Regions from separate parts of the Paenibacillus sp. FSL E2-0151 genome, predicted to be linked through region 1. Evidence: riboswitches for the same ligand, from Rfam matches in the RefSeq annotation. Region 1 holds a riboswitch; the other holds the start of a gene.

Region 1 (4,216 bases):
ATCCTTTTGGATGCGTGTTGGCACTTCGAGAGCTGGCTACCGCGCAGGAGCTTCCAATACCCAATGAGTACGACCGCTGGACATTCCGTGCGGTGTTAACGGTGCTGCGCGAATTACCTCCCAAAACACGTTACAGCAAGGCAGCAGTAGCGCTCAAGAAGGAACGTCTTTTGCCTACACAGAAGGAATATGCCTACCGTGATTTACTTGAGACGTTAGCTCTGATTGGCATATTGGATACGCAGGAACATCCTGGAATGATCACGGAATTCACCTCATACATGCAGCGTGACGCACGCCCCAATGTGCGGGTTGAAGTGCAGGCCCCTCTGGCGTGGTGGGATTCATCTGTCGGAATTAATGAGAACAACCTGAACAAGATATTTCATGATTTTGATCTGAATAATATATCACTTGCGGATAAGCCTGGTGAGAGTCCAGCTGTAAAGGACACGATCTTAGGGGCATTGGAGAAGAAGAGAAGTGTTCGCGGAAAAGTACCAAAGGCATCACCTGATGCAGGTACCGGGGAGGTACAGTCTGGAGATGTGTATGCTGTTCGGGTCCGGGAAGGTGTATGGGTGACTGTATATTGTCATGAAGTCAGAGACAAGCGCGTCATCGTTGAATATCTGGATGGAGTCTTCCCAGAGATGCCGGGAAAAGCAGATTTGCATGGGACGTTTCGACCGAGAGCGAATGGACGCTGGAAATGCTCGGCTATTGCGATCGATTCCACAAGTTGGGTCAGAAGGGTGGCAAGAGAGTTCCCGCTTCCGACTTCGCCCCTGCAAGAACCTGATCGCACTCCATTCCATAATGCCAAAGAATTAAAGCATATGGCGAGCTGGTGTTTTCCTGATATGTAGAATGATGCGATGGATGTGAAATAGGCCTCCAAGCCAAAACCGTGCCTCTTTGAGAGGAAGCGGTTTTTTGTTGTTTCTTAGCTTATTAAAAGTTAGTATGTGACAAAAAGGAACAAAAAACAATTGATTTTTTGGCATTAAAGTGCTAACATCCAAGTAATAACGAAAGCAATCCTTCAGGGCAGGGTGTAATTCCCTACCGGCGGTGATGCAGGAAGTGTAAGGACCTATGGTGTCCAGCACTTGATGCAAAGTCCGTGACCTGTCTGCCATTGGCAGATGGCTGATCTGGTGTAATTCCAGAACCGACAGTATAGTCTGGATGGGAGAAGGAGAGGTGCAGACCTAACAGGTTTGCATTCAGCAGGAGTATTGCTGCACAGTCACAATTTGTATTGTCTTGCACTGTGCAGGGAAGATCCGGTTACGTCGGACAGTTCCATACATATGCCGCACTATAAAAGCTCTTTACCTGTAATTGATGTTCATTAAGGTATGTGTCTATTTTCACTTGCCCGAAATGAAGTTTTGGGCAAAGTGTTGGCGTGCTGTATCCATTTCACTCCTGCTGGTGACATTTGTCTCTCATCATCCCCATCGAACTGATTGTTCGACGGGGATTTTTTAATAAACAAGACTTTAAACCGCGGGGTGAACGGATTTGGAAATGATCAATGATGAATTTTATATGGCACTGGCATTGGATATGGCGGAACGAGCACAGGGACAGACGGGGATTAATCCGGTTGTTGGATGTGTAGTTGTGAAAGAAGGCCGTATTGTAGGCCTGGGGAGCCATCTGAAACGTGGAACCGGTCATGCAGAGGTGCATGCACTTAACATGGCAGGCAGTGATGCAGAGGGAAGTACGGTATACGTTACACTTGAGCCTTGTAGTCATTATGGCAAGACGCCACCTTGTAGTGAACGCCTGATTCATGAAAAGGTGAAACGTGTTGTGGTGTGTTGTGAAGATCCAAATCCGCAAGTATCCGGCAGGGGTATAAGCATGCTTCGTCAACAAGGCATTGAAGTTGAAGTTGGCGTACTGCGTGAGCGTGGAAGACGCATGAATGAAAAGTTCATTAAATTTATCACAACGGGTCTACCTTTTGTGACACTGAAGACGGCTACTACTCTGGATGGCAAAATTGCTACTCGCAGCGGAGACAGCAAGTGGATCTCTAACGAGCCCGCTCGTGAGATTGTGCATGCCCTTCGTCATCGTCACCAGGGAATCATGGTTGGCGTCGACACGGTAATCGCCGATAATCCGGAACTAACAACCCGTTTGCAAGTCGAAGGCATTAGTCCAGTGCGCATTGTAGTGGATTCCAAGTTACGTCTTCCCGTAGGTGCCAAAATGGTTAAGGATGGTCTTGCTCCAACATGGGTGCTGACAACAGACGAAGCCAGTCCTGAAGCTGCTGAACGTTTGGAAGCCTACGGCGTCGAAATTATACGCTGTGGTCCTGGACCACGTGTGGATCTGTTAAACGGACTTAGCAAGTTGGGTGAGCGTGACATTGGTTCAATTTTGCTTGAAGGTGGAGGCACCTTGAATGGAGCCATGCTGGAGGCAAGGTTGGTCGATCGACTGCTCATGTTTATCGCTCCGAAGATTGTAGGCGGTTATGATACACCTGGAAGCTTCCGCTTCGAGGGTGTGGAACGTATGAATCAGGCGATTCAATTGAATCAGTTGGAGATTGAACAAGTTGGAGATAATATCAGCATTGGCGGTATTCCGGTGTGGCCTGAATAAATAAATGGATTTGAAAGTAGAAAGTTAGGTTCTTTATACTTGAAAAAGGGAGGCGGCAGCATGTTTACCGGTTTGGTGGAAGAAGTCGGTCAGATCCGGCGTATTGGTCGGAAAGGCGAAGCGATGGTCCTGAATATCGGAGCTTCCGCCATCATGGACGATCTGAAGATTGGTGATAGTGTAGCAGTGAACGGTGTGTGCTTAACTGCGACAACGCTCGAAGGTGGAGGTTTTACCGCCGATGTAATGCCTGAAACCTATCGCCATACCAATCTCAGTCAGCTGCAATCTGGCAGTAAAGTTAATCTGGAGCGGGCCATGCAATCAGGCGGTCGTTTTGGCGGACATATCGTTCAGGGTCATGTCGATGGTACTGGAGTGATTGGCAGTATAACACGTGATCAGAATGCAATTGTGTTTGAGATCAAGCCTGATGATCACCAGTTGTTCAAATATCTGATCCCCAAAGGATCGGTTACACTGGATGGCATTAGTTTAACCGTTGTCCATACATCGGATACCGCATTCACGGTTTCCATTATCCCGCATACCATTGGTGAAACTGTACTAAATGTGAAAAAGACAGGGGATACCATTAATATCGAATGCGATATTTTGGGCAAATATGTGGATCATCTGCTCCAGTATGGGAGAGGACATCGGGAGACGGGTGCTGGCAAGCCGCGCAGTATCAGTGAAGATTTTCTCTCCAATCACGGATTTGCATAAATAGAGAACAGAAATTAACTGGAGGTGGACCAATGTCAGAACAATCCATTCTGGACACAATAGAAGAAGCCATATATGATCTCATGCGTGGTAAACCCGTCATTGTTGTGGATGATGAAGATCGGGAGAATGAAGGCGATTTTATCGCTTTGGCCGAAAAGGCGACACCTGAAGTCATTAATTTCATGATTACTGAAGGTAGAGGTCTGGTCTGTGTTCCGATTACACAACAACGTGCGGACGAACTTAACCTGAAACCGATGGTTCAACAAAATACGGATTTCCATGGAACAGCCTTCACCGTTTCTGTGGACCACAAAGATACGACAACAGGTATTTCGGCACATGAACGCTCTATTACCGTGAAAGGTCTAATTGATCCTGAGGCGAAAGCCGGGGACTTCCGTAAGCCTGGTCACATGTTCCCGTTGATTGCAAAAGACGGCGGAGTACTTCGTCGTGCCGGGCACACAGAAGCGGCGGTAGATTTGGCCATTATGTGTGGTTCCTACCCTGCTGGCGTTATTTGTGAAGTGATTAAGGAAGATGGCACGATGGCCAGACTTCCGGATCTGCAGGAGATTGCCCGGAAGCATGATCTGAAGCTGATCAGTATTCAGGACATGATTCGTTACCGTAACGAAAAAGAGCAGCTGGTTCAACGTGAAGTGGCTGTGCGTATGCCAACGGACTTTGGTGAGTTTCAAGCGGTGGCTTATACAAACGCTGTGGACAATAAGGAACATGTGGCTTTGGTCAAAGGAGAAATTGATGGTTCGAAACCCGTACTTGTACGTGTGCACTCTGAATGTTTGACAGGTGATGTATTCCATTCGCATCGTTGTGACTGTGG
Region 2 (4,216 bases), 480 kb from region 1:
GAGTTGGACCATGAAGACGGGGCTCGGTAATATTTTTTAAACCAAATTCAGGAGTATTGGTATGTCCTATGAAGATAAAGCCTGCATCACGGAGTCGAGTGACAAAATTGGAATTGCGTAATGCACGATGCTCGCTGAACAAACGGGAGCCTGAAGTCAGAAATTCACCTTCCAAGGATTGCGAGATATCTTTCAGGAGCAGGGGCACACCGGCAAAAGGTTGTTCTCCAGGGCGAACCAAACCAGCTTCCTCACGTGCGCGATTTTCATATGTACGAATAACCGCATTAAGTTGCGGATTCACTTCTTCAAGGCGTGCAAACGCCGCTTCAAGCATTTCAACCGGGGATACTTCCCGGGATCGGATCAGTTCAGCCAAACCTACGGCGTCGTAGGAGGTATATGAGAATGAAGACATTATGATCGTTCCTCTCTGAATATATTTCATCTGTTTATTCCATATGTCATCGTACCACCGGATTAGACAAAAGACAAAAGATAGAAGAGACGTAGTGCGATGATATGCATACTCGTTATGAGGTTGGAGGGAAAAGAGGGGGATTTGCATTTGCGAAATAGAGATAAAGCAAAGGGTTAATAGATCATTTTGCTAATTGAGAAAATGATCGAGTAATATCGAGTCATGGAAATAAAAAACCACTGCTCATCTTATTTGATGTGCAATGGTTTTATTTTTATATTTGACTATTTGTTGATATGAGAACCTCACATATATCCACTTACTCTGTACGAAGCTTTGGTGCAGCATCGGCCGCAGTTGATGATCTTTCCTGCTGTCTAGAAATGGCGAAGAGGGCCACCCAGATCAGAATAAAACCAAGCAGCTGCTCCCATGTAATCAGTGTACGGAAAGCAATCCAGTTCACCAACACACCCGCCATCGGGAAGCTAAGTTCTGCGAGTGTTGCAACAGAGGCTTTGGTTGACGACAGACCTTTGTAATACAACAGAAGACTGAGCAAACCTGGCAACAATGCCTGACCGAGAATGTTGAGGATGACAGCGGTCTGTTCACCCGTTCCGGACGGGAACGTCCATGCTGCACCTTCATTCCACGTCATAAAGATCAGGAGGGGAAGAGCAACGACAAAGCGCAGGGAGGTGACCGTTTCATAACGCGCCTGACCCAGCATCAATCGTCCCATAACGGTTGAACCTCCCCATAAGGCAGCAGCCCCAAGGGATAACAAGCTTCCGGCATGAATCCAGTTGTCCCAGTTACCTAATGGCAATGTGAAGCCAAATGTAAGCAGGTACGTTCCTGCTAATGCAATGAAGAACAATCCACCGAAGCGACGTGGCAACGTTTCTTTTAATAACAGTTTAGCCAGCACGATAGCGAAGAGTGGTTGCATTTTTTGCAATAAAAGTACCGTATTCGGATCGTTATGTGTTAGTGCCATGGTGAACAATACCGTTGCGAGTGCTGATCCTCCCCATGAGATAAAAATCACGGCAATCCAGTGGCGAGCACGCAGGTTTTTCAGATCAGCCCGAAATTTCCACAGTACGGGAATGGCAATAAGACTGACGATGATATGTTCCACCAGTACAATCTGCGTGGAGGTCATCGTATTTAGCAAAATAATGCGGAAGAGTGGGTCGACACCCCATAAGGCGGCGCCGAGAACTACAAGCCAGAATCCGGTATTACTTCGTTCCTTGCGGTAAACAGGTGATGCTGCTGATGTCTTTTCCATATTCAGGACTCCTTCGTCAGAACACGGAATCTTCAGTTGGCAAAATCGACAAAAGCCCCCGTTTTGGTATATACCAAATAAACGGGGGCTCATCCAAGGACATGCGTCAGGAAAGAGGCCTTCCCGTGAACGGCATGTCAATGTGTTGATCTTCTCTCATCCGGACTGTACCGTCGGCCTTGGATTCACACCAAGTCAGTCGCTGAATGTCCTTCGTTAAGAACAATTAGCGAGTCGCGGGCTGGTTCCGAAGAACATCACCGCCGGTTGGGAATTGCACCCTACCCCGAAGATCCTATTCAATTATATAGTGTGTTGAACAAGCTGTAACATTAATAAGTTCATCTTATTCCTGTAAGCGCTAGCAGTTCAAGCATTTTTTTTAGAAAACGATTTTCCAGCTTCCTTGCTGTCTGCGAAGGAGCACGATCTGGCCTGCGTGATACGCATCATGGAGTACCCAGCGAGCCAGTTCGTGTGCCCATTTCTCTTCGGAGTCCATATATGCGGCTTCAAGATCAGACTCTTGTAGTGCAGCTAATTGATCTCGCAACTGCTGGGCTAATCGAGTTGTACCCTGCATCAGTGTATTCCAACCAGCTGCATCCGTTGCATCTCCCGGATTCCCAAATGTGTATTCATTGGAGTCTACAGCAGGAAGGGTAGGCTCCTTACCTTGCATGCGACATAATAAGCGATGGTTGTAATAATACATATGGTTAACCAACTGCCAGATGCTTAATCCCCCTGAGGGTGGAATCCAGGCTGCTTGTTCTGCTGTAAGGCCCTCCAAGGATTTCGACAAAGGTACAATCCAATTACATTGATCCCAAGTATCATCCTTTTGAATAAGTAACACATCTAGTGCTGTTGTGTTCGTCATTGCCTTTTCCTCCTTGCGTATAATTGTGATTTGTGATGTAACTAGCTAAAACTGATTAATAAGGTTACACTTAATATAACACATCAAAGACGAGTTGTAACTTTCTTTGTTTAATTAGATGGTTACAATAAACGGAGGTATATATGGACAGGTTATGGACCGATTTTGTAAACAGCGATTATCACGACTGGCGTGGGGGAGATCGATCGGAGGACAGACTTGGGAAGGCGAACTGGCAGCAAGATTTTCTGGAACGATGGCAACTTAACGCTTCTGTCCCTGCATCTCCAGAAGAGGAGTTGTCGATGAGAAATTTCAGGAATGAATTGATAGCTCTTGGAGCCCGCTTATCTTCTGGAGCATCATTAACGGATATAGAAAAACAATGGTTGAACGGCGTTATGGAATCAGGGCATGTGAGAAGGACATTGACTACAATTGATCAGGAACTGAAACTCAAACTGGTAGCTGTAGAAGCACATTGGCATCAGGTTATGGCTGAGGTAGCTGCTGATTTTGCCATGACTTTGGTGGAGGGAGAAGGCGGCAGGATTCGGATCTGTGATAATTCGGATTGTCGCTGGATGTTCTATGATGATACCCGAAGCAGAACACAGAAGTACTGTGATGATAAGATGTGTGGCAATCTGATGAAGGTCAGAAGATTTCGGGCGAAACGCAAATTCCAAAATTGATAAATACTAACAATAACTATATAATGTATATATACTAGCGAAAAAATAGTCAGAAGCAGTACAGATTCGTAAGCAGGATGTGATCGTCTTTCAAACCAAAATAGATGGGAGATGTTTCTTGTGCGGACAAGTTATCTGTTGAAAAATGGCTGTGTGTTGTCGATGGATGCTAAAATTGGACAGTATAAGAGGGCGGACGTTCTGATTCAGGATTCACTGATCATGGCGATTCAGCCCGACCTGGATATTCCGGATGCGGAGATCATTGATGCTTCATCGATGATTATTATGCCTGGGCTGGTGGACACGCATCGGCATATGTGGGAATCACTTGTCAAAACAGCGGGAACCAACTGGTCGTTACCAGTTTATTTGCAAAATCTCTATTATGGTGCGATGGGAAGCAAGCTCCGCCCACAAGATAGTTATATTGCCAATCTGCTCGGTTCCTTGGAAGCGCTTAACGCAGGAGTGACGACAGTAATGGATTGGAGCATGCCATATTCCCCTGACCATACGGATGAACTGATTCGTGGACTTCAGGATGCTGGCATTCGGGCGGTATTTGCTCACGGAGTCCCTGGTGAGACGGACTACTGGAATCGGGATAGTCAACTCACGTATTCGATCAATGATGTGAGAAGAGTCAAAGAACGTTATTTTTCATCACGGGATCAATTGCTTACTTATGGGCTTGCCATTCGTGGTCCGGAGTTCAGTCATTGGGATACAACCGTGAAAGAGATCGAGCTAGCACAAGAACTGGATGCGATCTGTTCCATGCATGCCGGATTTGGCAGTTGGGGATCTGTGGATCGCTCGATCAGTCACTTGTACGAAGCGGGACTCTTAAGTCCACGGGTGAATATCGTTCATGGTAACACCATGGGCATGGATGAATACAAAATGCTGGCAGA

The links. A riboswitch is a leader RNA that binds a small molecule or an ion and turns the genes downstream of it on or off. The one in region 1 is predicted to bind FMN.
Region 2: linked by a shared signal. The riboswitch ahead of MHI55_RS18020 (DMT family transporter) and the one ahead of ribD (bifunctional diaminohydroxyphosphoribosylaminopyrimidine deaminase/5-amino-6-(5-phosphoribosylamino)uracil reductase RibD) in region 1 are both predicted to bind FMN.

Annotation. Positions count from the first base shown of each region.
Region 1 covers NZ_CP150308.1:4,474,157-4,478,372, reverse strand. Annotated here, with positions in the region: gene MHI55_RS20190 (hypothetical protein) at 1-869, shown strand, start outside; FMN riboswitch at 1,038-1,207, shown strand; gene ribD (bifunctional diaminohydroxyphosphoribosylaminopyrimidine deaminase/5-amino-6-(5-phosphoribosylamino)uracil reductase RibD) at 1,531-2,634, shown strand; gene ribE (riboflavin synthase) at 2,695-3,363, shown strand; gene MHI55_RS20175 (bifunctional 3,4-dihydroxy-2-butanone-4-phosphate synthase/GTP cyclohydrolase II) at 3,396-4,216, shown strand, end outside.
Region 2 covers NZ_CP150308.1:3,991,070-3,995,285, reverse strand. Annotated here, with positions in the region: gene MHI55_RS18025 (amidase) at 1-418, opposite strand, end outside; gene MHI55_RS18020 (DMT family transporter) at 741-1,721, opposite strand; FMN riboswitch at 1,866-2,019, opposite strand; gene MHI55_RS18015 (DinB family protein) at 2,104-2,604, opposite strand; gene MHI55_RS18010 (CGNR zinc finger domain-containing protein) at 2,748-3,299, shown strand; gene MHI55_RS18005 (amidohydrolase family protein) at 3,411-4,216, shown strand, end outside.